One region of the Synechococcus sp. EJ6-Ellesmere genome, then DNA from elsewhere that is predicted to be linked to it. Evidence: riboswitches for the same ligand, from Rfam matches in the RefSeq annotation. Region 1 holds a riboswitch; the other holds the start of a gene.

Region 1 (5,777 bases):
CCGCGCCTCCGCCAGCGCGGAGGCCTGAACCCATCGCCATCAGCCGCAGCAATGGTTGCCCAGGCGCAGGTCGCCGAGGGAGTGACGCACGGAGGCCGGGGGGCCATCGGCCAGCAGCCGCCGGTCGATCACCAGCACGCGGTCGTAGGCGTCGAGGTCATGGCCCCAGTCGTGGCTGCTCACCAGCAGGGTGAAGCCGGCGTCGCGCAGCTGGCCCATCACCTGCAGCAACTGGGTACGGGAGGGCGGATCAATCGCCGCGCAGGGTTCATCCAGCAGCAGCACCGAGGCAGGCTGCACCAGCAGTCGCGCCAGCAGCGCCCGTTGCTGCTGGCCGCCGGAGAGCTGATCAAGGCGGCGCGAGGCCAGGGCATCGATTCCCACCCGCTGCAGAGCCGCCTCGACGGCACAGCAGCCCGGGCGAGCGGCCATCAGCCGGCCCAGACCCACCAGCTCGCGCACGCTGATCGGAAAGTTCCAGGCAATTTCCCCCCGCTGGGGCATCAGGGCCAGCTGGCGTCGGGCCAGGCGGGGGGTGAGTGCGGCGCCATCGAGCAGGAGTTCACCGGAGAGCAGGGGGATCTGGCCTTCGATCGCTTGGAGCAGGGTGCTCTTGCCGGCGCCATTGGGTCCCACCAGGGCGGTGAGGGTGCCGGGCTCCAGGCAGAAGCTGATGTCCTCCAGGGCAAGCCCCTCGCCGCGGCGCACGCTGAGATGACGGGCCTCAAGGGCCATCGGCGCCGGCAGCGGGGAAATGTGATCGCAACCTACCGACGACCGAGGCGGCCAGCAGCGGCCGGCGCCGCGACAGAGAAGACCGGAGCAGCGCCCGACAGGACCCTGCAATGAGAACTGTTATCATTCTTAAGTCTTGCCTGCACTCTGTGCGCCGCAGTCCGCGATCCATGGCCACCGCCCCTGGCTCCAGCTCCAGGCCAGCTCTTCGGCGCCAGCCGCTCCCAGCGGCGCCGCTGCTGGTCTGCGCCGGCCTGGGGTTGTTCCTGCTGGCCTGCAGCCGAAGCCCGGAGGCGCCCCAGGTGGTGGCGGCCGATGGTGTGCTCTGTGATCTCAGCCAGCGGCTGGCCGCCGGCGAGCTGAGCGTGAGCTGCCTGCTGCAGCCCAGCGATGATCCCCACGACTTCCGGCTCAAGCCCGAGCAGAAAGCCCAGATCAGCGGCGCCGGGCTGCTGCTGATCAGCGGCTACGACCTCACGCCCGCGCTGGCGGGTCTGCCGGGGGCGGTGGCCGTGTCTGAGCAGGCGGTGCCCCAGCCCCCCGCGCTCACGCCGAAAGACGACCACAACCACACCAGTGATCAGAGCGCCAGCAGCCACGATCACGGTCACGATCACGGCGGCCAGGACCCCCACCTCTGGCACAACCCCCGCCAGGCAGCGGCCATGGCGGCAGTGATCGCGGACCAACTCAGTCAGCTGGATCCACCCGCAGCGGAGGGAATCCAGCGGCGCTCCAGGGCCATGGGCGCGCTGCTGGAGCGCCTTGACGCCTGGAATCGGGTCCAGTTCAACTCCGTCCCCAGGCCCTGGCCGCCCCTGGCCAGCAGCCACCGCGCCTTCGCCAGCCTGGCTCTGGCCTACGGCCTCGATGAACTGCCCCTGGTGGATGCCAGCAGCACCAGTGAGGCCCTACGTCCCGACGCCTTCCGCCAGGTGGTCGAGAGGCTCCGTGCCGGCGCCACCCCCCGCCTCTTCGCCGAGCAGAGCCCCCCCGCCAGAACTCTCCAGCGCATCAGCGAACTCAGCGGCGTGCCGATCGCTGCGGTGCCCCTGGCCGCCGATGGACTGGCCATGGGGCCCGACGGTCCCCTCAGCCTCATGGCCACCCTGGTGCGTAACACCTGCACGATCGTCGAGGGCTGGGGCGGCCGTTGCGACCGCAAGGGGGGCGAGGACCTGGTGAAGGCCTGGTCGCAGATCAGCTAATGGCTCACTGCTGCTCACCAACAGGCCCTGAGCCCTTGGCAACTTGATGATCAAGTCGTCGTGATCAACCAGCGACGTGCCTTATCTCACAGAGCGATGTTCATGCTCGAGGCCGGGCCCCATGGAGCCAATTTCAGCTGTTTTCGTCACGCTCAAACGTTAAGACTCTTTGAAGCCGCCGCAAGCATCTACCTCGATCCACAGGGAATGGCCTACGTGCTGACGCCCCATGGCAGTGGCGGCTTCACTGCGCAGGCCAATCGGCTCCCGAATGAGTGGTCCAAGCTTTAAATCATCGGGCTAAGGCCAAAGGGCGGAGGCTGGCCCGACCATCACCAGGGCGACCACGCCACAGCACCAACCGGCGCAGAACAGCGAACAGCCGATCGATAACCATTATCATTTTCATGTCGAATCCTGAGGGACCGACCCGAAGCCCCCACGCGTCGGGCTGCATCCTCCAGGCCACTGTTGAACCCTTCGCCACCGATGACCCACCCGTTGCTAGGCCTGGTCGCTCCCGCCTCCCTTGCCCTGCTGTTTCCTGTTGCCCCCCCGGAGGCCATGGCGGCTGAGCTCAACCTCGACGGCATCAACCGGTACGCCCAGAACTCCGTCAACACCAGCTGGGACCAAGTCACCAGCATCACCCAGTTCTCAGATGTGCAGCCCACCGAGTGGGCCTACCAGGCGCTCTCGAACCTGATCGAGCGCTACGGCTGCGTCGCTGGGTACCCCGATGGCACCTTCCGCGGCAGCAAGCCCCTGAGCCGCTGGGAAGCCGCTGCTCTGCTCAACGCCTGCCTGGACCGGATCACCGAAGTGACCGACGAGCTGCGCCGCCTGCTCAAGGAGTTCGAGAAGGAGCTCGCGATCCTGCGTGGTCGCGTCGACAACCTTGAGGCCAAAGTTGGTGAGCTGGAAGCGAACCAGTACTCCACCACCACCAAGCTCAGCGGCCTGGCCACCTTCGTGGTGGGCGCCAATGCCTTCAACGGCAGTGCCCGCAATCAACTCAACAGCGCCCGAGCCGAGGTGGGGGCCACTACTTTCTCCTACGACCTGCAACTCAGCCTCGACACCAGCTTCACGGGCAAGGATCTGCTGCGAACGATCCTGCGGGCTGGCAACTTCGGCGATTCGGCCTTCGGAGGAGCAGGCCCCACCGGCGGTCTCTCCGCCCTGGAAGTGGCCTTCCAGGAAGCGTCCGGTGCCGATTCACTCGGCATCGACAAGCTCTATTACCAGACCCCGATCGGCGGCAGTTTCACGGCCACCATCGGCGCACGCGTGGGCCAGGAAGACATGCTTGCTCTCTGGCCCAGTGTGTATCCCACCGACACGATCCTGAACGTGCTCACCCTCAACGGAGCACCGGCGGCCTACAACAAAAATCTTGGTCCCGGCGCCGGCCTGTGGTGGCAGAGCGGTGGCTTCAGTGTCAGTGGCAACTACGTGGCGGCCAACGGCAGCGTGGGAAATCCCAATGAGGGGGGCCTCGGCACTGCCGCCTCAGCGGGTACCGGCACGGTTCAGATCGGCTACGCCGGTGAGCAATGGGCCCTGGCCGCGATCTACTCCTCCATCCAGTCGGGAGTGGAGGTGCCTGGTGCCACAGCGTTCACGGCCTCGGCCTTCGGCACTCCCGGCAGCCACACGAAGGCCTTCGGCCTCAGTGGCTACTGGCAGCCGGCCAGCTCAGGCTGGTGGCCCTCGATCAGCGCTGGCTGGGGGATCAACAGCACCGCCAGCGATGGCCAGGATGAGGACGGGGAACTAAGCACCAGTCAGTCATGGATGGTGGGTCTGCAGTGGAGCGATGTGCTGCTCAAGGGCAACGCCGCCGGCATGGCGGTCGGGCAGCCTGTGTTTGCCACGGCCCTGCAGGGTGGAGCAACACCTCAGGATCAGAATTTTGTCTGGGAATGGTGGTACAGATTCCAGGTCAGCGATTCGATTTCGGTCACTCCGGCCCTGTTCTATCTGAGCCGGCCCCTCGGCCAAGGCACCCCATCAGGGGAGAGCTTCAGCCAGCTGGGAGGCCTGGTGAAAACCACCTTCCAGTTCTGAACAGCGCTGCTGGCCAGCCAGATCAAGCTGATGTCGAACTATTTCCCAACCCCTCCAATTCGCCCATGAATCCAACCTGAAGAGCCTATAGTTCAACGGAACGGTTCTGCAAGCGATCAGCCTGCAGAGGCAACAGGGAAAGTGCAGTTCGAGTCTGCCGCTGTCCCGCAACTGTGATTCGGGGGCCTGCCCCGATCAGTCAGAACACCTGCCGTTTCTCACAACCCAACCGTCTGATCTGCGAGATTCAGTTTGACGATTCCCCTGCCCAGGCTTACCAGTCTGCTGGCGATGGCTGCACTCAGCTTCGCCATTGTTCTCCTGTCTCCTGCCCCCGCGCAGGCGATGCACATCGCCGAAGGCTTTTTACCCGTTCAATGGGCCGCTTTCTGGTGGTTGATTTCGATTCCCTGCTTGCTACAGGGACTGCGATCGCTGAGTCGGATCACCAAAGAACATCCTGAGTTGAAGCTGTTGCTGGCCTTGGCCGGTGCCTTCACCTTTGTGCTTTCAGCTCTGAAACTTCCGTCGGTCACCGGCAGCTGCTCTCACCCCACCGGCACGGGTCTGGGGGCCATTCTTTTCGGCCCATCCGTGATGACTGTTCTGGGAGGCCTTGTGTTGCTGTTTCAGGCTCTGTTGCTGGCTCACGGAGGACTGACCACCCTGGGCGCCAACATGTTCTCCATGGCCATCGTGGGGCCGCTCGTGGCCTGGTGGACCTTCCGAGCTCTGTCCGCCGGCGGACGCACAGGCCTGGCCATTTTTGCAGCGGCAGCCCTGGCCGACCTTGCCACCTATGTCGTGACGGCCGCACAACTAGCTATCGCCTTCCCTGCCGCCAGCGCCGGTATAGGCGCGTCGTTCTTGAAGTTCAGCAGCATCTTCGCCAACACCCAGTTGCCATTAGCGATCACAGAGGGCCTGCTGACGCTGCTGGTGTGGAACTGGCTGCAGGCCTATGGCAAACCTGAACTGAAAACCCTTCAACTGATCCATCAGAAGAACTGAATCATGCTGAATCGTGTTGACAAAAAGCAAAACCAGCACAACTGGCGGTTGCTGGCTGGCGTGATCGCCCTATCCGCCTTTCCCGTGTTGTTCGTCTCCGGCGACTATTCTGGCTCGGATGGACAAGGCACTGAAGCGATCGCAACAATCAAGCCCAGCTATGAACCGTGGTTTCAACCCGTGGTGGAACTTCCCAGTGGCGAAATCGAAAGCCTGATGTTCGCAACCCAAGCGGCCCTTGGCGCTGGAGTCGTGGGCTTTGTGATCGGCATCTACCGGGGCCGAAGCATGGCGCAGAAACATTCTGAACCACCAACTTCATGAGTCATCGCATCGATGCCCTGGCCCATGGAAACCGTCTGAAAATCCTGCCCCCTGGCCACAAACTGGCCTTTGCTACAGCCCTGTTACTGCTGGCCCTGGTGGCACCACTAACAGTGCAATTAATCATCAGTTTTTGGCTGGCACTGTGGATCGTTGGCTACGCAGGAATCCCGCCCGGCATTTATTTGTCAATGCTGCTGTTGCCCTTGGGATTGACCATCTCCAGCTTGCCAGCGATCATCATCAATGTTGTTGGACACGAGTCGCTGCCAGGGGTACAGGCCGATATCTGGGGGAGCAGCAGCAGAACGATGGCTGGCTGGTCGCTGTATCTCAGCAAGCAGGGACTCAGCCAGGCGACTGAGCTACTGACCAGAACTCTGGCGGCCACAAGCACCATGTTCTTTCTCCTGCTGACCACGCCATTGA
Region 2 (5,777 bases), on a different contig from region 1:
CACAGGGCCAGCATGTCTTCCTGCCCCACGCGAGCGCCCAGGGTGGCCGTGAACCCGCCACCGAGGGGCCATTGGTAGAAGAGCTTGTCAATCCCCACGACATCGGGGCCAGCATCCTCCTCAAAGGCCACTTCCAGGGTTGAGAGCGCCAAAGAATGGGGCTCACCGCCAAACACGCTGCGGCCGAAGTTGCCTGCGCGCAGGTTGATGCGCAGCAGATCCTTGCCGTTGAAGCTGGTGTCGAATGTCAGCTGCAGGTCGTAGTTGAACGTGGTGGCATTGGGCAGAGGTACGGGCGTCCGTGGACGACCGGTGAATTCATTCGGTGCTCGATTGACCGTGTTCGCCGCCGTGTTGACAGCCGAACCCGAGAAGGCATTGGCTCCCACCACAAACGTGGCCTGTCCGCTGAGCTTGGTGGTGGTGGAGAACCGGGTGGCCTCCAGCTCACCCACCTTGGCTTCGAGGCCATCCACGCGGCCGCGCAGCACGGCGAGTTCCTTCTCGAACTCGGCCATCAGGCGCTTCAACTCGTCGGTCACCTCGGTGATCCGGTCGAGGCAGGCGTTGAGCAGGGCGGCGGCCTCGTAGCGGGTGAGTGCCTGCCGGCCCTTGAAGGTGCCGTTGGGGTAGCCGGCCACGCAGCCGTAGCGCTCGATCAGGTTGGTCAAAGCCTGAAAAGCCCAGTCGCTCGGCCTGACGTCGGAGAACTGGGTGATGCTGGTGACCTGCTCCTGGGTGGCGTATCGGTTCACACCCGCCATGTCGAGGTTCTCGGCGTGGGACGCCAGCGGAGCCGCCAGACCGACAACGATGAGCGTGGAGCGCAGAGAAAGCATGGAACAGAGTCTCAAGAGCACCGCCGGGCTGGCGGCTTGCTCGAAATAATCACTCATGTCTCCACCAACTCGCGAGCACTGGAGACCATGGTCATGGTTTGGACACCACAGCCAGGCCGTCGCCCCCGGCCACGGTTTCGTCCCTCGCGCATTTGCTCGCCATCGGCCTTGTTCCAGGCAGCTCCTCTGGGAGACGTTCCGCCGCCGTGGCACCGCTGCGGCTCTGGCGCCCACCAGATTCGGTGCCAGTGGATGCCCTGCTCCGAACACCCCCATTAGGGGCACGCCTGGGGCCTGGGTGAAAGATCCAGGATGGAATGCAGCGGCCTGAGACTGATGGCTCGAACCAACTGGCCATGGACCTTGCTGGCCGGTGTCGCCCTGGCCCTGGCGCCGATGGCTGCCTGGGCCCATGCCGATCCGCACCCCGGTGGTGGGTTCGTGGCCGGTTTTCTGCATCCGATCAGTGGCCTCGATCACGTGGTGGCGATGGTGGCCGTGGGCCTCTGGGGTGCGGTGCTCGGCCCGCCAGCTTTGTGGGTGCTGCCGGTGGCGTTTCCGATGGTGATGGCTTTCGGAGGGCTGCTCGGCCTTCTGGGGGTTCCGATTCCGGGGGTGGAGATCGGCATCGCCGTCTCAGGTCTGGTGATGGGCCTGATGGTGCTGTTCGAGCTGACGCCGCCGCTCTGGTTGGCGGCGCTGATCGTGGCCGCCTTTGCGGTGTTCCACGGCCATGCCCACGGCGCTGAACTGCCCGACGGCAGCAACGCCTTCCTCTACAGCCTGGCCTTTGTACTGGCGACAGGCCTGCTGCACCTGGTGGGGATCCTGCTGGGCGAGACGCGTCGCTGGCCTGGAGGACGACGCTTCGTGCAGGGGGCCGGCGGTTGTGTGGCCTTGGTGGGGCTGTGGTTTCTGGAGCAGGCCCTCACATGACTCTGCCGCTGGCCCATCTGGCGCCCACTGGCCTGGGCCCCTGGGGGGATGGGATGGCCCGGCTGTTCCTGGAGCCCACGGATCTGCTGCTCGTGATCGGCCTGGTGCTGCTGAGCGTGCAGGCCGGCAGACCCTACGGCGATCGCCTGCCCTTGCTGCTGCCGCTGGCCTGGCTGCTGGGAGGCCTGATCGGTCTGACTCTGCCTTCGGAACTGCTGCTGGCGCTGTTGTGCACCGCCTTGGTGGCTGGGCTTGGGTTGCTCGTGGCCCTGGAGGTGCGGCTGCGGCCTGTGGTGCTGTTGCCTCTGGCTGCCGTTCTGACCTCGCTGTTCGCCCTCGTGGCGGGCTCGGCACTGGCCGGCCATGCGGGAGCTCTGGCGGCCCTGTTGGGGGAGACCGTGGCCATTGCGGTGCTGAGCACCCTGCTTTCCCTGCCCCTGGCCCCTCCGCATCGCCGTTGGCTGGCCATCGGCTTGCGGGTGGGTGGCAGCTGGATCACCGCTGCATCCCTGCTGATGCTGGGCTGGCTGATCCGCCACCCCCAGTAATGCCCACACGGCCACGGCGCCACACAATGGAGGCAACGGTTCCAGCGGGTCACTCCCTGGAGGCAACGAGGAAAGTCCGGTGGGGTGCAGGTTCGTCCTGAGCCGAATCCGGCGCTGTCCCGCAGCTGTGATGGGGGCCCTGGCCCCTTCAGTCAGAACGCTCGCCGTGCACAATCCCCGGCGCGGACCGGACCTCTCGATGACCCAGACCTTCTCGGCCAGAACCCTGGCCCTGTTCGGCGGTGCGGCAGCCCTGGCGCTGCTGCTCGATCAACCCGCTCAGGCCCATGGCATCGCCCACGGCGGCATCGGGGCGGGCTTCCTGCACCCCATCAGCGGCACCGATCACCTGTTGCTGCTGATCGGTGTGGGGACTGCTGCCTCCTGCATCTCCGGCCAACTGCTGCTCTGGGCCCTGGCTGGTGCCGTTGGCGGCGGCATGTTCGGGGCGATGGGCGGCACGTTGCCGGCCCAAGAATTTCTCGCAGCCCTGGCGATCAGCGCCGTGGCGGTGCTGGTGCTGCGATGCCTCCACTCGCAGCAGAGCCCCCAGTTGGGTGCCTGCGCCGCCCTGGTGACCGCAGCGGTGGCGGTACACGCCATGCTGCACGGCCTGGAAGCTCCGGCCGACGGCTCCGCCCTGCTCTGGTGGCTGGGGGCCTTCAGTGGCTCAGTGCTGGTGAGCGGCGGCAGCTTCCTGGCGCTGCGGCGTCTGCCCTTGGCCTGGACCCGTGGCGTGTGCGTGCTGCTGGCTCTCTGCGGCGGCGTGGCAGCCCTGGGGCCAATCGGGTTACTGATGCGCTGAGCCGGAAGCGGAGATTCTTTGCCCGATGGGGGGAAGAGGATCACCATCCCCCCGATCCCCCTCGCCGCTGACCGCGCCCACCACGCCGCTGCAGATCCGCGCCTATGAGGCGGCCGACTGGCCCGCGGTGTGGGCCCTGCTGGAGCCAGTGTTCCGCGCTGGCGAAACCTTCCCCCACGACCCAGCCATCTCCGAGCCGGAGGCCTGGGCCCTGTGGGTGGAGCAGAGCCAGGCGGTGATGGTGGCCATCGCTGCCACAGGTGCCGTGGTGGGTACCTACTACATCAGGCCCAACTCCCTCACCCTCGGCGCCCATGTGGCCAATGCCGGCTACGTGGTGGCCGAGCACTGCCGCCGCCAGGGGATCGGCAGCCGCCTCTGCCAGCACTCGCTCCAGGAGGCCCGGCGGCTTGGGTTTCGGGCCATGCAGTTCAACCTGGTGGTGAGCACCAACACCGCCGGCATCCGCTGCTGGCGGCAGAACGGCTTTCAGATCATCGGCACCCTGCCGGGGGCCTTTCGCCACAAGCAACTGGGCTACATGGATGCCTATGTGATGGTTCAGAGGCTGGTGGAGGGACCTGCCACATGAGAGTGGTGACGTTGCGTCTGACTTAAATCCCTCAGATTCATTGCGACACAACTTCATTGCAACACAACAGCCTTGAGGATTACTGGAATTCGTGAAGTGCAGCTCTGCTGAGGCATGTGCTTGCCTGCTCCAGCTTCATTGGATGCCAGGCGTCGAGCCGTCGATCTTGTTGAGCTGAATGCCCAAGTAAGTGGCTTCGCGGTTGAGGGCCTTTTTCATGTCGATGTTGCCAGCTGCGGCAGCGGAGGCAAAACGGACGAGCAGAGAGTCCCGAAGGGCTTGTTCGCGGGCAGGGTCGTTGGGAGCTTTGGACATTGGGCGGGACTGGGAGAAGCGGAAATACTGATCCGCAACTTAACCATAAGCCTCATCGGCAGAAGGACTGCGCTGATTTGTCTGTAGCTAGATACACCAAACTGTGTCGTGAGTCGCCGTCCTGGCCCCATGACATGGGGAAGGCGCTCTCCTGCTGCCTCAGCAGGGGGAGCCCGGGTGATGGAGCGCGGCTCAGAGCCGTTCAGGCCTCCAACAGGCGGCCCAGCATCCATGCGGTTTTCTCACAGGTCCGCAACCGCTGGGTGAGCGGGTCGGCGGGGCTGGTCATTGGTCTCGACCACGTCGAAGATGCCGCGGATCGTGCTGGCCCAACGCCAGCGGGGCGGTCAGTGGCAGCAGCACAATGGTTCGGCCTGAACACTGGTCCCATGACAGTTGGCAACCTCCTCTCAGGCACGGCGGTCGCGCTTCTCTTCCTCGGCGGTCTTGTGTTGTTCACTGACGTGGAGGTGGGGATGGTGCGCTGGGTCAACTGCGGCCCCTGGTCCTCCGAAGTGTCCCGTCAGGAGAAGGAGTGCCGCTGATCGTTGAACCACCTGACAGTGGGGCACGCCTTCCATGAAGATCAACACCGCCATCGGCATCCCCTCTTGCAGAGGTGGCGGCCGTCGCGAACATCCAGGGATCACAGGTCGATTGATGACAGCCATGGGATCGTCAACGGAACACCGGGCAGCCCTGGCTGCCCTGGGCCTGAACACCAAACCCAGAAGCCGGCAGGACCTGGCGCGGCTTGTGGCGCGCTGCCACCCGGCCTCCCAGCCATGGAGCGCCGTGCAGACCGCGGCCTACCGCCGGGTGTGGGAAGAGCTGGAGAGCGGCTGCGAAGCCCACGCTCCACTGGCGGCCTGAGGAACGCCCATCGCCGCAAGGATCAGCAGCGGCGGACTTGCTGAGCGGACCTATGAGGAGACGGTCGATGGTTCCCGATCCACCAGATGTGGCGACGGCGCTGGAGCTTCTGGGTCTGACGGTGGTTCCGGATGATTTCGAGGCGTTGGCCTGCCAGGTGGCCTGGATGCACCCTGCTGCTGAGGCCATCAGCGACGCCCAGAGCCTGGCCTACCGGGTGGTGTGGGAAGCGGTCGAGGAACGCATCGAAAGCCGGAGCGGAGGTGACCTCTGACAGGCAGACCGATCCACCCGTCCGTGGCCAGGGTTTGTGCTCAGATCAGGACTAGGTATCGCTCCTCACGTCAAGCAGCTGGCGACATTCGTAATGTTTCGTTGTACTCGCAAGGGTTTCCCATGACTCGAGCTACTCAAGCCAACGACACCTGGTTCCTGAACACTGCCGCCAAGCAGATCCGAGACGAGGAGCTCAGACGTGCGGAGCGTCTCAACGGACGCGTCGCGATGCTGGGGTTCACGATCGGTCTGATCGTGGAGGCGTTCAGCGGAGATGGCATCCTCCAGCAGATCGCCGATCTCGCTCTTCTGTCCCAGCGTTGAGGCCGGTCGCTCTCTGCGATCCGTCAATGCTGGCGGCCACCACGATCACCCTTTCCCCTGGCCGGCCCTCCACCGATGGTGCCGGCCTTTTTGCGTTCACCCTGCAAGAGAGAGCGGCAGCCTCACAACCGCTGCCGATCATCCCCATGCCCTCTACGCAGCGGCCTGTAGATGGAATCCTCGGCAGGCAGTGGAATGTGACGAATGACGGCCAGCGAGAGCATCGCCCTGTGGATCCAGCCGCGCAGCCGTCGTAACGAGGTGGTGGG

The links. Region 1 has a riboswitch for cobalamin ahead of KBY78_RS09300 (energy-coupling factor ABC transporter permease). Riboswitches for the same ligand answer to the same signal wherever they lie in the genome.
Region 2: it holds a riboswitch for cobalamin, as region 1 does, so the genes downstream of both, KBY78_RS13080 (HupE/UreJ family protein) here and KBY78_RS09300 (energy-coupling factor ABC transporter permease) in region 1, are expected to answer to the same signal.

The regions. Positions count from the first base shown of each region.
Region 1 is NZ_JAGQBY010000072.1:7,805-13,581, reverse strand. Features, by position in the region: gene KBY78_RS09320 (transcriptional repressor) at 1-28, shown strand, start outside; gene KBY78_RS09315 (metal ABC transporter ATP-binding protein) at 40-735, opposite strand; gene KBY78_RS09310 (metal ABC transporter substrate-binding protein) at 906-1,943, shown strand; gene KBY78_RS09305 (iron uptake porin) at 2,433-4,013, shown strand; cobalamin riboswitch at 4,098-4,244, shown strand; gene KBY78_RS09300 (energy-coupling factor ABC transporter permease) at 4,305-5,024, shown strand; gene KBY78_RS09295 (energy-coupling factor ABC transporter substrate-binding protein) at 5,028-5,348, shown strand; gene cbiQ (cobalt ECF transporter T component CbiQ) at 5,345-5,777, shown strand, end outside.
Region 2 is NZ_JAGQBY010000126.1:2,030-7,806, forward strand. Features, by position in the region: gene KBY78_RS13065 (iron uptake porin) at 1-839, opposite strand, end outside; gene KBY78_RS13070 (HupE/UreJ family protein) at 1,176-1,775, shown strand; gene KBY78_RS13075 (phosphoglycerate kinase) at 1,772-2,323, shown strand; cobalamin riboswitch at 2,343-2,507, shown strand; gene KBY78_RS13080 (HupE/UreJ family protein) at 2,523-3,128, shown strand; gene KBY78_RS13085 (GNAT family N-acetyltransferase) at 3,154-3,720, shown strand; gene KBY78_RS13090 (hypothetical protein) at 3,856-4,035, opposite strand; gene KBY78_RS13095 (hypothetical protein) at 4,425-4,580, shown strand; gene KBY78_RS13100 (hypothetical protein) at 4,705-4,908, shown strand; gene KBY78_RS13105 (hypothetical protein) at 4,976-5,182, shown strand; gene KBY78_RS13110 (chlorophyll a/b-binding protein) at 5,305-5,508, shown strand; gene KBY78_RS13115 (DUF167 domain-containing protein) at 5,713-5,777, shown strand, end outside.